3 regions of the Pseudomonas sp. WC2 genome follow, and region 2 is predicted to be linked to each of the others. Evidence: predicted binding sites of a transcription regulator. Region 2 holds the regulator's gene; each other region holds the start of a gene.
What was found. The regulator FliA, encoded in region 2, starts transcription of late flagellar genes. The targets are predictions, from matches to a motif close to CTAAAGTTTNNNNNNNNNNNGCCGNTAA.

Region 1: a site for FliA is predicted at 1,797-1,824, ahead of ACQ4OE_RS23385 (methyl-accepting chemotaxis protein). Genes of this name have one in related genera too.
Region 3: a site for FliA is predicted at 1,728-1,755, ahead of ACQ4OE_RS20620 (flagellar protein MotY). Genes of this name have one in related genera too.

Annotation. Positions count from the first base shown of each region.
Region 1 is NZ_JBOBDR010000023.1:726-4,891, forward strand. Features, by position in the region: partial or broken gene ACQ4OE_RS23375 (NorM family multidrug efflux MATE transporter) at 1-667, opposite strand, end outside; gene ACQ4OE_RS23380 (LysR substrate-binding domain-containing protein) at 826-1,746, shown strand; gene ACQ4OE_RS23385 (methyl-accepting chemotaxis protein) at 1,931-3,907, shown strand; gene ACQ4OE_RS23390 (vWA domain-containing protein) at 4,014-4,166, opposite strand, start outside.
Region 2 is NZ_JBOBDR010000011.1:98,022-102,187, forward strand. Features, by position in the region: gene flhF (flagellar biosynthesis protein FlhF) at 1-1,135, shown strand, start outside; gene fleN (flagellar synthesis regulator FleN) at 1,252-2,082, shown strand; gene fliA (RNA polymerase sigma factor FliA) at 2,079-2,819, shown strand; gene ACQ4OE_RS15310 (chemotaxis response regulator CheY) at 2,986-3,357, shown strand; gene ACQ4OE_RS15315 (protein phosphatase CheZ) at 3,376-4,164, shown strand.
Region 3 is NZ_JBOBDR010000017.1:105,270-109,435, forward strand. Features, by position in the region: gene ACQ4OE_RS20615 (argininosuccinate synthase) at 1-623, opposite strand, end outside; gene ACQ4OE_RS20620 (flagellar protein MotY) at 753-1,661, opposite strand; gene pyrC (dihydroorotase) at 1,822-2,868, shown strand; gene rnt (ribonuclease T) at 2,865-3,542, shown strand; gene ACQ4OE_RS20635 (peroxiredoxin) at 3,617-4,166, opposite strand, start outside.

The DNA.
Region 1 (4,166 bases), on a different contig from region 2:
ACGGATAGGCGTCATAGGCCGAGTGCCGGCGAATGTGCCAGGCCAGTGCCAACGCCATGCAATTGGCGACAATCGCCGTGACCAGACCGATGCCCATCAGGCCCATTTTCGGCAGGCCGAACATGCCAGTGATCAGCGCGTAGTTGAGCAGGAAATTCGCTACCGTGCCAGCGAGGCTGATGACCATCACCGGGGTCGCCCGGCCAATCGCACTGGTGAAGCCGCGCAGGGCCATGAAGCTCAGGTAGCCGGGCAGGGCGAAGGGCAGGGCGATGAGAAATTGCCCGGCGGCGTTGACGTTGGTTTCGGTCTGGCCGAACAGCAGCAGAACCGGTTTCAGGTTCCACAGCAGCAAGCCGGCGCCCAGCGCCATCAGCCACGCCAGCCACAATCCGGCCTGAGTCAGGCGCGCGGCGCCAATGATGTCGCCAGCGCCCTTGCGAATCGCCACCAGCGTGCCGACCGCCGCGATGACGCCGATGCAGAAAATCGACACAAACGAATAAGTCGCCGCGCCCAGTCCGCCGCCGGCCAGCGCTTCGGGACTGAGTCGCGCCATCATCAGGGTGTCGGTCAGCACCATCAACATGTGCGCCAACTGTGAAGCGATCAACGGCCCTGCCAGCCGCAGAATGGCCCAGAGTTCGGTACGCACAGGATGTTGCATGGTCATCACCACTCGATTTCAGAGGGAACAGGGGAGCGTCGATTCTCGGCGCTTGGCAGGCATTGCACAAAGGGATAAAAAGGATGGGTGGCATGAGTAAAACTCATCCCTGGTCTAAATTACCTATTTCGCTGTATCCCGCTGCAGGAGCCTTGTGCATGTCCCGTCGACTTCCTCCCCTGTATGCCCTGCGTGCATTTGAAGCTGCCGCACGACACAGCTCGTTCACGCGTGCAGCCGAGGAATTGTCGATCACCCAGAGTGCGGTGAGCCGGCACATTCGTACGCTCGAAGATCACTTTGCGTGCAAGCTGTTTCACCGCAGCGGTCGCCATTTGCAGCTCACCGAGTCAGCCCGCTTGTTGTTGCCCGGCATCCGCGAAGGTTTCGCCGCCCTTGAGCGGGCCTGCAATACCTTGCGCGCCGAAGACGACATCCTGCGCATGAAAGCCCCGTCGACCCTGACCATGCGCTGGCTGCTGGCGCGCCTAAGTCGCTTCCGCCATTTGCAGCCGGGCAACGAAGTGCAACTGACCAGCGCATGGATGGACGTCGATTCGGTGGACTTCAACGATGAGCCGTTCGATTGCGCGGTGTTGCTGAGCGACGGGCATTTCCCGCCGGATTGGGAGGCGAGCCTGTTGTTTCCCGAAGAATTGATTCCGGTCGGCGCGCCGAACCTGCTCAACGATCAACCGTGGGATCTGGCCCGGCTGGCCTCCACTGAACTGCTTCACCCGACGCCGGATCGCCGCGACTGGCGCAGTTGGCTGGAGCACATGGGGCTGTCCGATCAGGTTTCGCTCAAGGGCGGGCAAGTCTTCGACACGCTGGAATTGGGCATGATTGCCGCAGCGCGCGGTTACGGTGTGTCGATGGGTGATCTGCTGATGGTGGCCGAGGATGTCGCGCAAGGTCGACTGAGTCTGCCGTGGCCGACCGCCGTCGCCAGCGGACTGAATTATTACTTGGTGTGGCCAAAAACCCGCCCGGGCGGTGAACGTTTGCGCCGTCTCAGCGACTTTCTGCAGGGCGAAGTCCGCGCCATGGAGCTGCCGGCGGTCGCGCGCTTGAGCTGAAACGTTGGAGCCGCCACAATGGCGGCCTTGCGCCATACCCACGTTGCGCGCTCAAGTATTCGGATTTACCGCCGACTACGAGCATGTGGAACCGTCGTGCCGGTATCCACGATCCACCCCCATTATTAGAAAATTATCCGAGTCGGGATCAAGGAGGATCCCGTCGCTCGGCCAGGAGCTGTCCATGTCTCAACCTCGCGCTCGGATCGCCTCGCAGCTGGGCCTTGCCCTTGCTGTGATACTGGCGATAGTTATCAGTGGCAGTACGGTGTTCGCCCTGCGTTCGCTGGATACCGCCAACCTCGCTACCCGTGAAGAGCATTTGGCCAGTGAGGCGCGGCTGCTGGCCGACCAACTGAGCACGTTCCACGGCACGCTGCGGGAAAGCACCCAGCGTCTGAGCGGGTTGTTCGAGAAGCGCTTCAGCGCCGGCCTGAGCATTCACGCCGATGAACCAGTGAATGTCGCCGGCACCCAGACTCCGGGCCTGCATTTGGGCAGCGAAGTGCTGAACAACAACTTCAAGGAAGTCGACGAGTTCAAGCAGATGACCGCCGGCGTCGCCACGCTGTTCGTGCGCAGCGGCGAAGACTTCGTCCGCGTCAGCACCTCCCTGACCAAGCAGGACGGTAGCCGCGCCATCGGCACCTTGCTCGATCACGCACACCCGGCCTACGCGAAACTGATGGCGGGGCAAGGCTACGTCGGTCGCGCCTTGCTGTTCGATCGTTCCTACATGACCCAATACACCCCGGTGCGTGATGGCAGCGGCAAGGTGATTGCGGTGTTGTTCGTCGGTTTTGATTACACCGACGCGCAGAACGCCCAGTTCGACAACCTCAAGCGCTTCCGCATCGGCCAGACCGGCTCGCTGGCGCTGCTCGATGAGCAAAACAAATGGCTGGTCCCGCCGGCGGGCGTGCAGGCGCTGGATCAAGCGATCCCGGTAATCAACGGTTTGACGAAGACGCCGGGCAAAGGTCAATTCTGGGGCGACAAGTCCGAAGATTTCTACAGCGTCGCCGTACCGTTCGACGGTGGTCCGTGGTCGGTGGTGGCGAGCATGCCGAAAGCCGAGATTCGCGCGGTGACCTGGAGCGTCGGTACGCAACTGGCGATCGGCAGCCTGCTGGCGATGCTGTTGGCGGTGGGCTCGGCGATGTGGCTGCTGCGTTCCAAGCTGCAACCGTTGGGTGATCTGGTGCGTCAGGCCGAAGCCCTGGGTGCCGGTGACCTGAGCGTGCGCTTGAACGTGACCAGCAACGACGAAATCGGTCAGCTGTCCCGCGCGTTCAATCAGATGAGTCAGGCCCTGTCGACGATGGTCGAGCACATCCGCCGCTCTTCGGAAGAGGTCAACAGCCGTGCACAGGCGCTGTCCGGTTTGTCCGGTGGTGCCTATGAAGGCATGGAGCAGCAATCCGGCGAAATCACCAGCATGGCCGGTGCGGTGGAAGAGTTCAGCGCCACGTCGTTGAACATCGCCGACAACATGGGCGCGACCCAGCGTCTGGCCCAGGAAAATGCCCAGCAAACGCAGATCGGCCGCAGCTCGATGCAAGAAGCTTCGTCGTCGCTGGAGCAGATCGCCGGCGCGCTGAACAGCACCGCCACGGTGATCAACACCCTTGGCCAGCGTTCTCAGGAAATCGGCGGCATCGTCGGTGTGATTACCTCGATTGCCGAGCAGACCAACCTGCTGGCGCTCAACGCTGCGATTGAAGCGGCGCGCGCCGGTGAGCAAGGTCGCGGTTTCGCGGTGGTTGCCGATGAAGTGCGCAGTCTGGCCTCACGCACCCGTCAGGCGACGGATGAGATTTCCAGCATGATCCACAGCATCCAGCAGGAAACCGGCAATGCGATCAGCACCATGGAACAGGGCAATGTGCTGATGCAGGAAGGCTTGTCGCGTAACGCCAATGTCGCCTCGGCGCTGGCGCGGATTGATGAGCAGAGCCGTTCGGCAGGTCAGCAGTTTGCTGCGATCACCACCGCAACTCAGGAGCAGAGCAGCACCGCGACCTTGCTCAGCAGCAACTTGCAGAGCATTGCTTTGGCTAACAGTGAGCAGCGTGAGGTGGTGTCGAACCTCGCGGTCACCGCGAAAGAGCTGGAGAAGCTGGCGGCGGATTTGCGGTCTGAGGTTGATCGTTTTCGTTGATGCGCCTTTGAAATAGCTTTCGCGAGCAGGCTCGCTCCCACATTGGATTAATGTCCACCTGTGGCAGCGAGCCTGCTCGCGATTGCAGTCACCGCAATTCAGCGGCTCAATTACATTTGGCGTTGCTGGACACTTCCTTGCTCGCCAGTTTCAACTGCTTGGCCAGTTCGGCCGCGTTGGTGCTCGCGTAAACCCGGCCACCGGTGTTTTTCGCAATGCACTGCGACGGTCCGCCGGCGCCAATGCTCACCACGTTGAC
Region 2 (4,166 bases):
GCGCATCGTCACCGCCCAGGCCGAGTTGAGCCTGCGTGGCGAAGCCGATGGCAACAGCAATCGTCAGATCTTTGCCGGGCTGCCGTTGACCGCTGGCCTGCCGCTGACCGCCGCTGAACCGCTGACCGAGCCGACTTACGCCGCGCCGGCGCGTCCGGCCCCGGCGCCTGCGCAGTCCTCCGGCGGCGTTGATCCGCGTGCACTGGACTCGATGCGTTTTGAATTGAACAGCCTGCGCGAGCTGATGGAAGTGCAGCTCGGCACCTTGGCCTGGAATCAGTTGCAAGGCAGTCGTCCGGCTCAGGCCAACCTGTATCGCCGTCTGCAGCGCATCGGTCTGTCCGGCCCGTTGTCGCGCGATCTGCTGTCGATGATCAGCGATATCGAAGAGCCGCGTCAGGCCTGGCGCATGCTGCTCGCGCATCTGGCGCGGATGATTGCCGTACCGGAAGTCGAGCCGCTGGAAGAGGGCGGTGTGATCGCCATGGTCGGCCCTGCCGGCATGGGCAAGACCACCACACTGGCCAAGCTGGCCGCACGTTATGTGCTCAAGTACGGCGCGCAGAATGTCGCGCTGGTGAGCATGGACAGTTTTCGCATCGGCGCTCAGGAACAACTGAAGACCCTCGGTCGCATCCTCAATGTGCCGGTGACTCACGTCGATCCTGGTCAATCGCTGGTGCAGGCACTGGATCCATTGCTGCGCAAACGCGTGGTTTTGATCGATACTGCCGGCCTGCAAGCCAGCGATCCGGCCCTGCGCATGCAGCTCGAAAGCCTGGCCGGGCGTGGCATCCGTTCAAAAAATTATCTGGTCTTGGCAACCACCAGCCAGAAACAGGTTCTAACCGCCGCTTATCACAGTTACAAGCGTTGCGGGCTAGCCGGCTGCATCCTGACTAAACTGGATGAAACGGCCAGCCTTGGCGAAGTGTTAAGCCTGGCGATCAGTCATGAATTGCCGGTCGCGTACCTGACCGATGGCCCACGGATTCCGGATGATTTGCATCTGCCGCGTCGTCATCAACTGGTCAGCCGCGCCGTCAGCGTGCAAATGCAGGAAGAACCCAGCGAAGAAGCCATGGCTGACATGTTCGCTGATATCTACCACAGCCCGACCAAGCAGGTAGGCTGAGGTATTCATGAACAGTTTTTGTACCTACATCGATGGTCTGCCATGCATTGTTCCGGTTGTGAACGCGCAGCCAGTAATGTGGCCTCCGTCTATGCAAGACAAGGTAAAGAAATAACATGGGCAGCATGCATCCCGTACAGGTGATCGCGGTGACCGGCGGCAAAGGTGGCGTCGGCAAGACTAACGTGTCAGTGAACTTGTCTCTGGCTCTGGCAGAGCTTGGCCGTCGGGTCATGCTGCTGGACGCCGATCTGGGACTGGCGAACGTCGACGTATTGTTGGGTCTGACCCCGAAACGCACTTTGGCCGACGTCATCGAAGGCCGTTGCGAATTGCGCGACGTGCTGTTGCAAGGCCCCGGTGGCATTCGCATCGTGCCGGCCGCGTCCGGCACTCAGAGCATGGTCCACCTGAGCCCGGCCCAACACGCCGGTCTGATTCAGGCGTTCAGCGACATCGGCGACAATCTCGACGTACTGGTGATTGACACCGCTGCGGGTATTGGTGACTCGGTAGTCAGTTTCGTACGCGCAGCCCAGGAAGTGTTGCTGGTGGTCTGCGATGAGCCGACCTCGATCACTGACGCTTACGCGCTGATCAAACTGCTCAACCGCGATTACGGCATGAACCGCTTCCGCGTTCTCGCCAACATGGCGCAGAGCCCGCAGGAAGGGCGCAACCTGTTCGCCAAGTTGACCAAGGTCACGGACCGCTTCCTCGACGTCGCCCTACAATATGTCGGCGCCGTGCCTTACGACGAAAGCGTGCGTAAAGCGGTGCAGAAGCAGCGTGCCGTCTACGAAGCCTTCCCGCGCTCCAAGTGCGCGCTGGCATTCAAGGCCATTGCACAGAAGGTCGACACCTGGCCGCTGCCCGCCAACCCGCGCGGCCATCTCGAGTTTTTCGTCGAGCGTCTCGTGCAGCAAACGGCAGGGCCCGTGCTATGACCGCTAGCGGTATGAATTACTACAAAAAGTCGGCACGTGACGCTCAGTACGAGCTGATCGAGCGTTACGCGCCGCTGGTCAAACGCATTGCCTATCACTTGCTGGCGCGATTGCCGGCGAGTGTGCAGGTTGAAGATTTGATCCAGGCCGGGATGATCGGCCTGCTCGAAGTCTCGACCAAATATGACGCCAGCAAAGGCGCCAGTTTCGAAACGTACGCGGGCATTCGAATCCGCGGCGCGATGCTCGACGAAGTGCGCAAAGGGGACTGGGCGCCACGCTCGGTTCACCGCAATACCCGTATGGTCAGTGACGCAATTCGCTCAATTGAAGCTAAAACCGGCCGTGACGCTAAAGATCACGAGGTTGCAGCCGAACTCCAATTGAGTCTCGACGATTACTACGGGATTTTGAATGACACCTTGGGCAGCCGCCTCTTCAGTTTCGACGACCTGCTGCAGGACGGCGAACACGAAGGGCTGCACGAGGATGGCGCGAGTGCTCATCTTGAGCCGTCACGCGATCTGGAAGATGAACGCTTCCAGGCGGCGCTGGCGGACGCGATTGCCAATTTGCCGGAGCGTGAGCGACTGGTGTTGGCGCTGTACTACGACGAAGAGCTGAACCTCAAGGAAATCGGTGAAGTCCTTGGCGTCAGTGAATCGCGGGTCAGCCAGTTACACAGCCAGTGCGCGGCCCGTTTGCGGGGGCGTTTGGGGGAGTGGCGAGCGCGCTGAAGGCAGTGTGGGGACACTGCGAACGAGGCTGGTGCGGTGATGAACGGCACCGGTCTTGCTCTGTTGTGCTCCAGACAGTCTTCGAGTGCTGCGCCGATTGATTGAAGTGGCGCGTCCAGGTGCTGGGCGCGTTTAAGACTGCTTGGAGGTCGAATTGAACAAAGACATGAAAATCCTCATCGTTGATGACTTCTCAACGATGCGGCGGATCATCAAGAACCTGCTGCGTGATCTTGGGTTCACCAACACCGTCGAGGCTGACGATGGCACCACTGCCATTCCAGTGCTCAACAGCGGAAGCATCGACTTTCTGGTAACGGACTGGAACATGCCGGGCATGACCGGTATCGACCTGCTGCGTCACGTGCGTGCCGATGAAAAGCTCAAGCACCTGCCGGTACTGATGGTGACTGCAGAAGCCAAGCGCGAGCAGATCATCGAAGCCGCTCAGGCCGGTGTAAACGGCTACGTCGTCAAACCTTTCACGGCTCAGGCGCTGAAAGACAAAATCGAGAAGATTTTCGAACGCATCGGCTGATGAACGCGCGGGGGAGCTATGGAGCATAAAGAATCTTCACAGGGCGATTTCGAGTCGACCCTGAAAAAACACGCGGTCGAACTGGTCGAGAGCCTTGAAAAAGGCAGGTTCGGCGACGCTGTGCAACTGATCCATGAGCTCAATCAGACCCGTGACCGCGGCCTGTATCAGGAAGTGGGCAAGCTCACACGCGAACTGCACAGTGCGATCGTCAATTTCCAGATCGATCCGCACATGCCGCAGGCCGAGGAAGTGTCGCAAATCACCGACGCCACCGAACGCTTGGGCTATGTGGTCAAGCTGACGGAAGCCGCGGCCAACCGCACCATGGATCTGGTGGAAAGCGCCACGCCGGTGGTCAATGGTCTGGCTGAAGAAGCCCAGGCCTTGAGTACCGATTGGGGGCGTTTCATGCGTCGTGAAGTCGGGGCTGAAGAGTTCCGCGAACTGGCGCGCCGGGTCGACGGTTTTCTGTCACGCAGCAGCACGGGCAACCGTGAAGTGTCGAGCCACCTCAACGACATCCTGCTGGCTCAGGATTACCAGGACCTCACCGGTCAGGTGATCAAGCGTGTGACCCAACTGGTCACCGAAGTCGAAAGCAATTTGCTCAAACTCGTGCTCATGGCCAGTCAGGTCGACCGCTTTGCGGGCATCGAACATGACCGCGCCGCGATGCTTGCAGAAAAAGATCCACAAAAACATCTCTCGCAGGGTGAAGGTCCGCAGATTCATGCCGATAAACGAGAAGACGTTGTGTCCGGTCAGGACGATGTGGACGATTTGTTATCCAGCCTTGGATTCTAGAG
Region 3 (4,166 bases), on a different contig from region 2:
CATTTCCACATGTCTTCTTCGTGCTCGGTCCAGGTGTCTTCCAGCACGCCGCCTTCATAGGAGATGTGCAGCAGATTGGCGTCCATCGAGTACGGGGACTTCTTCTTGCCGTGACGCTCGATCGGGATCGCGTGCTTCTCGGCGTAGTCCATCAGTTTTTCGCGGGACAACAGGTCCCACTCACGCCAAGGCGCGATCACTTTTACGCCAGGCTTGAGCGCGTAGGCACCCAGTTCGAAACGCACCTGGTCGTTGCCCTTGCCGGTGGCGCCGTGGGAAATGGCATCAGCGCCGGTTTCGTTGGCGATTTCGATCAGGCGCTTGGCGATCAGCGGACGTGCGATGGAAGTACCCAGCAGGTACTCGCCCTCGTAAACGGTGTTGGCGCGGAACATCGGGTACACGAAATCACGCACGAATTCTTCGCGCAGATCGTCGATGTAGATTTCTTTGACGCCCATGGCCTGAGCCTTGGCGCGGGCCGGCTCGACCTCTTCGCCTTGACCGAGATCCGCGGTGAAGGTCACCACTTCACAGTTATAAGTATCCTGCAGCCACTTGAGGATCACCGAAGTGTCCAGGCCGCCGGAATACGCCAGAACGACCTTGTTTACGTCCGCCATGCCATCACTCCACGGGGTTCTACGGAAAGCCGAGGAGTCTACCGCCCAAACGCGATAATTTACAGAGGCGCGACAGCTTAAGACGACAAAGCGACAGAATCTGTCGAGAGCGCGACGATGACCGGCGGGTCAGGAAGTCGCTGCGGTACTGGCTGGCGTGCTCGCTTGCGGCGCTGGAGTGGTAATCGGTGCAACCCGCGCCAGTTTGACATTGACCCGACGGTTCTTCGCCCGATTGGCCGCATTGGTGTTTGGCACAATCGGGTATTGCTCGCCATGGAAGCGCACGGTGATCTGCGATTCCTGAACGCCATTGGCCTTGAAGAAGTCGACCACCGCCAGCGCCCGGCGGCGGGACAGTTCGCGGTTGGTCAGGCGATTGCCACTGTTGTCCGAGTGTCCGTCGAGTTCGATGTGATTGACCGTCGGATCAGCCTTCATGTACTCGAGCATCACTTGCAACCTGGCTTTGGCAGCGGGATCCAGATCAACACCTTCGCCGGGGAAGCCGATCTGCGATTGCTTGATCTGGTCGAAATTCTGCGGCAGCAATTTCGCCACACAGGTCTGATAGTCGTTAAACGCCTTGCTGAATTTCACCGGCAATAAACGCACTTCCGACACGCGGCCATCGCCTGAAGCACGGCGCACGACCGGGCTGCGGCCGTCGAGCAGACCGCTGATCAGCCCGCCAGCCTGGGACTGCGAACTGCTGAACAAGACGCTGCCGCTGCCGAGCCTGACACTGCCCAGATTGATGTCGCCGCGCCCCGGTTGCCACGGCGCTGCCGCGGCCAGCAGCGTTGCCGAACCACCGCCAAGCATGGCGTTGTAGGCATTCAGACGAAATATCGCCTGCTCACCGGCCTTGCGCACGAACTCGCCCGAGCCGAAATCGGTGATCGGCTGGCTTAGACGACATTCGAACTTGTCGCCGGCGACCGTCCACTCAATGTTCTCCAGACGGGTCTGGTACGTGAGCGCCATCGCGGGGAGGCTGGCAAACACACTGAGCAAGGCTAAATAACGCTGGCGCACGGGAGGCTCCATTGGCTTCTGAAACACAAAGACCGATTCACACTATGTTTACGGCATACCTACGTGATATCGGAAGGTTCCCGCAAAACTTGATAGCGAGTGCCTGCAAGAGTCTTTTCCGGTAGCATTCGCCTCAGTTTGACCCGCCTGGAATCCCCTCATGTCCGACCGCCTGACCCTGCTGCGTCCCGACGACTGGCACATTCATCTTCGCGATGGTGCCGTGTTGACCAATACCGTTGCCGATGTTGCGCGCACTTTTGGCCGCGCGATCATCATGCCCAACCTGGTACCTCCGGTGCGCAACGCCGCTGAAGCCGACGGCTATCGCCAGCGGATTCTCGCTGCCCGCCCGGCTGGCAGTCGCTTTGAGCCGCTGATGGTGCTGTACCTCACCGACCGCACCCAGCCCGAAGAAATTCGTCAGGCCAAGGCCAGCGGTTTCGTGTACGCCGCCAAGCTGTACCCGGCCGGCGCCACCACCAACTCCGATTCCGGGGTGACCAGCATCGACAAGATTCTGCCGGCGATCGAAGCCATGGCCGAAGTCGGCATGCCGCTGCTGATCCACGGTGAAGTCACCCGTGGCGACGTCGATGTGTTCGACCGCGAAAAGATTTTCATCGATGAGCACATGCGCCGTGTGGTCGAGCGTTTCCCGACGCTGAAAGTGGTGTTCGAACACATCACCACCGGCGACGCCGTGCAGTTCGTCAACGAGGCTTCGGCCAACGTTGGCGCGACCATCACCGCGCATCACCTGCTCTACAACCGCAACCACATGCTGGTGGGCGGGATCCGGCCGCACTTCTACTGCCTGCCGATCCTCAAGCGTAATACGCACCAGGAAGCCCTGCTCGACGCCGCCACCAGCGGCAGCGCGAAGTTCTTCCTCGGCACCGACTCGGCGCCGCACGCCCAGCATGCCAAGGAAGCCGCTTGCGGTTGTGCCGGCTGCTACACCGCGTACGCCGCCATCGAGATGTATGCCGAAGCCTTCGAACAGCGTAATGCGCTGGACAAGCTCGAAGCCTTCGCCAGCCTCAACGGCCCGCGTTTCTACGGCCTGCCGGCAAACACCGATCGCATCACCCTGGTTCGTGAAGAATGGACTGCCCCAACCAGCCTGCCGTTTGGCGAGCTGACCGTTATCCCGCTGCGCGCCGGTGAAAAACTGCGCTGGCGCCTGCTGGAGGAACACGCGTGAGTGAAGACCATTTCGACGACGAACTGGACGGTCAAAGTGGTGGTGGCGGTTCCCGTCACCCGATGGCAGCACGCTTTCGCGGCTACCTGCCGGTTGTCGTTGACGTAGAAACCGGCGGCTTCAACTCGGCCACCGATGCGTTGCTGGAGATTGCCGCGACCACAATCGCCATGGACGAAAAGGGTTTTGTTTACCCCGATCACACCTACTTCTTCCGCGTCGAGCCGTTCGAAGGCGCCAACATCGAAGCAGCAGCGCTGGAGTTCACCGGAATCAAGCTCGATCACCCGCTGCGCATGGCGGTCAGCGAAGAAACCGCGCTGACCGACATCTTCCGTGGCATTCGCAAAGCGCTGAAGGCCAACGGCTGCAAGCGCGCGATCCTGGTCGGCCACAACAGCAGCTTCGACCTTGGCTTCCTGAACGCTGCGGTCGCGCGTCTGGACATGAAGCGCAACCCGTTCCACCCGTTCTCCAGTTTCGACACCGCGACGCTGGCCGGTCTGGCGTACGGTCAAACCGTACTGGCAAAAGCCTGCCAGGCAGCTGACATCGATTTCGACGGCCGTGAGGCGCACTCCGCGCGTTACGACACCGAGAAAACCGCTGAGCTGTTCTGTGGCATCGTCAACCGCTGGAAACAGATGGGCGGCTGGGAAGACTTCGACGACTGATCTTCGTTGAATAAATACCGCGCATAAAAAAACCGGCCACATGGGCCGGTTTTTTTGTACCTCGACGTTGCGCCTTACAGGGCAGCAGCGTTCTCGGTCAGGTAAGCCGCAACGCCTTCTGGCGAAGCGTTCATGCCTTTGTCGCCTTTCTTCCAGTTGGCAGGGCAGACTTCGCCGTGCTCTTCGTGGAATTGCAGAGCGTCGACCAGACGGATCAGCTCTTCCATATTACGGCCCAGCGGCAGGTCGTTGATGATCTGCGAGCGGACAACGCCTTTGTCGTCGATCAGGAACGCGCCACGGAAAGCCACGCCGCCTTCGGATTCAACGTCGTAAGCCTTGGCGATGTCGTGCTTCATGTCGGCAGCCATGGTGTATTTCACCTGACCGATGCCGCCATTGTTCACCGGGGTGTTGCGCCATGCGTTGTGAGTGAAGTGCGAGTCGATCGACACAGCGATCACTTCAACGTTGCGTGCCTTGAAGTCAGCCATGCGGTTGTCCAGAGCGATCAGCTCGGACGGGCAGACGAAGGTGAAGTCCAGTGGGTAGAAGAACACCAGGCCGTATTTGCCTTTGATGGCCGAGGACAGGGTGAAGCTGTCAACGATCTCGCCATTGCCG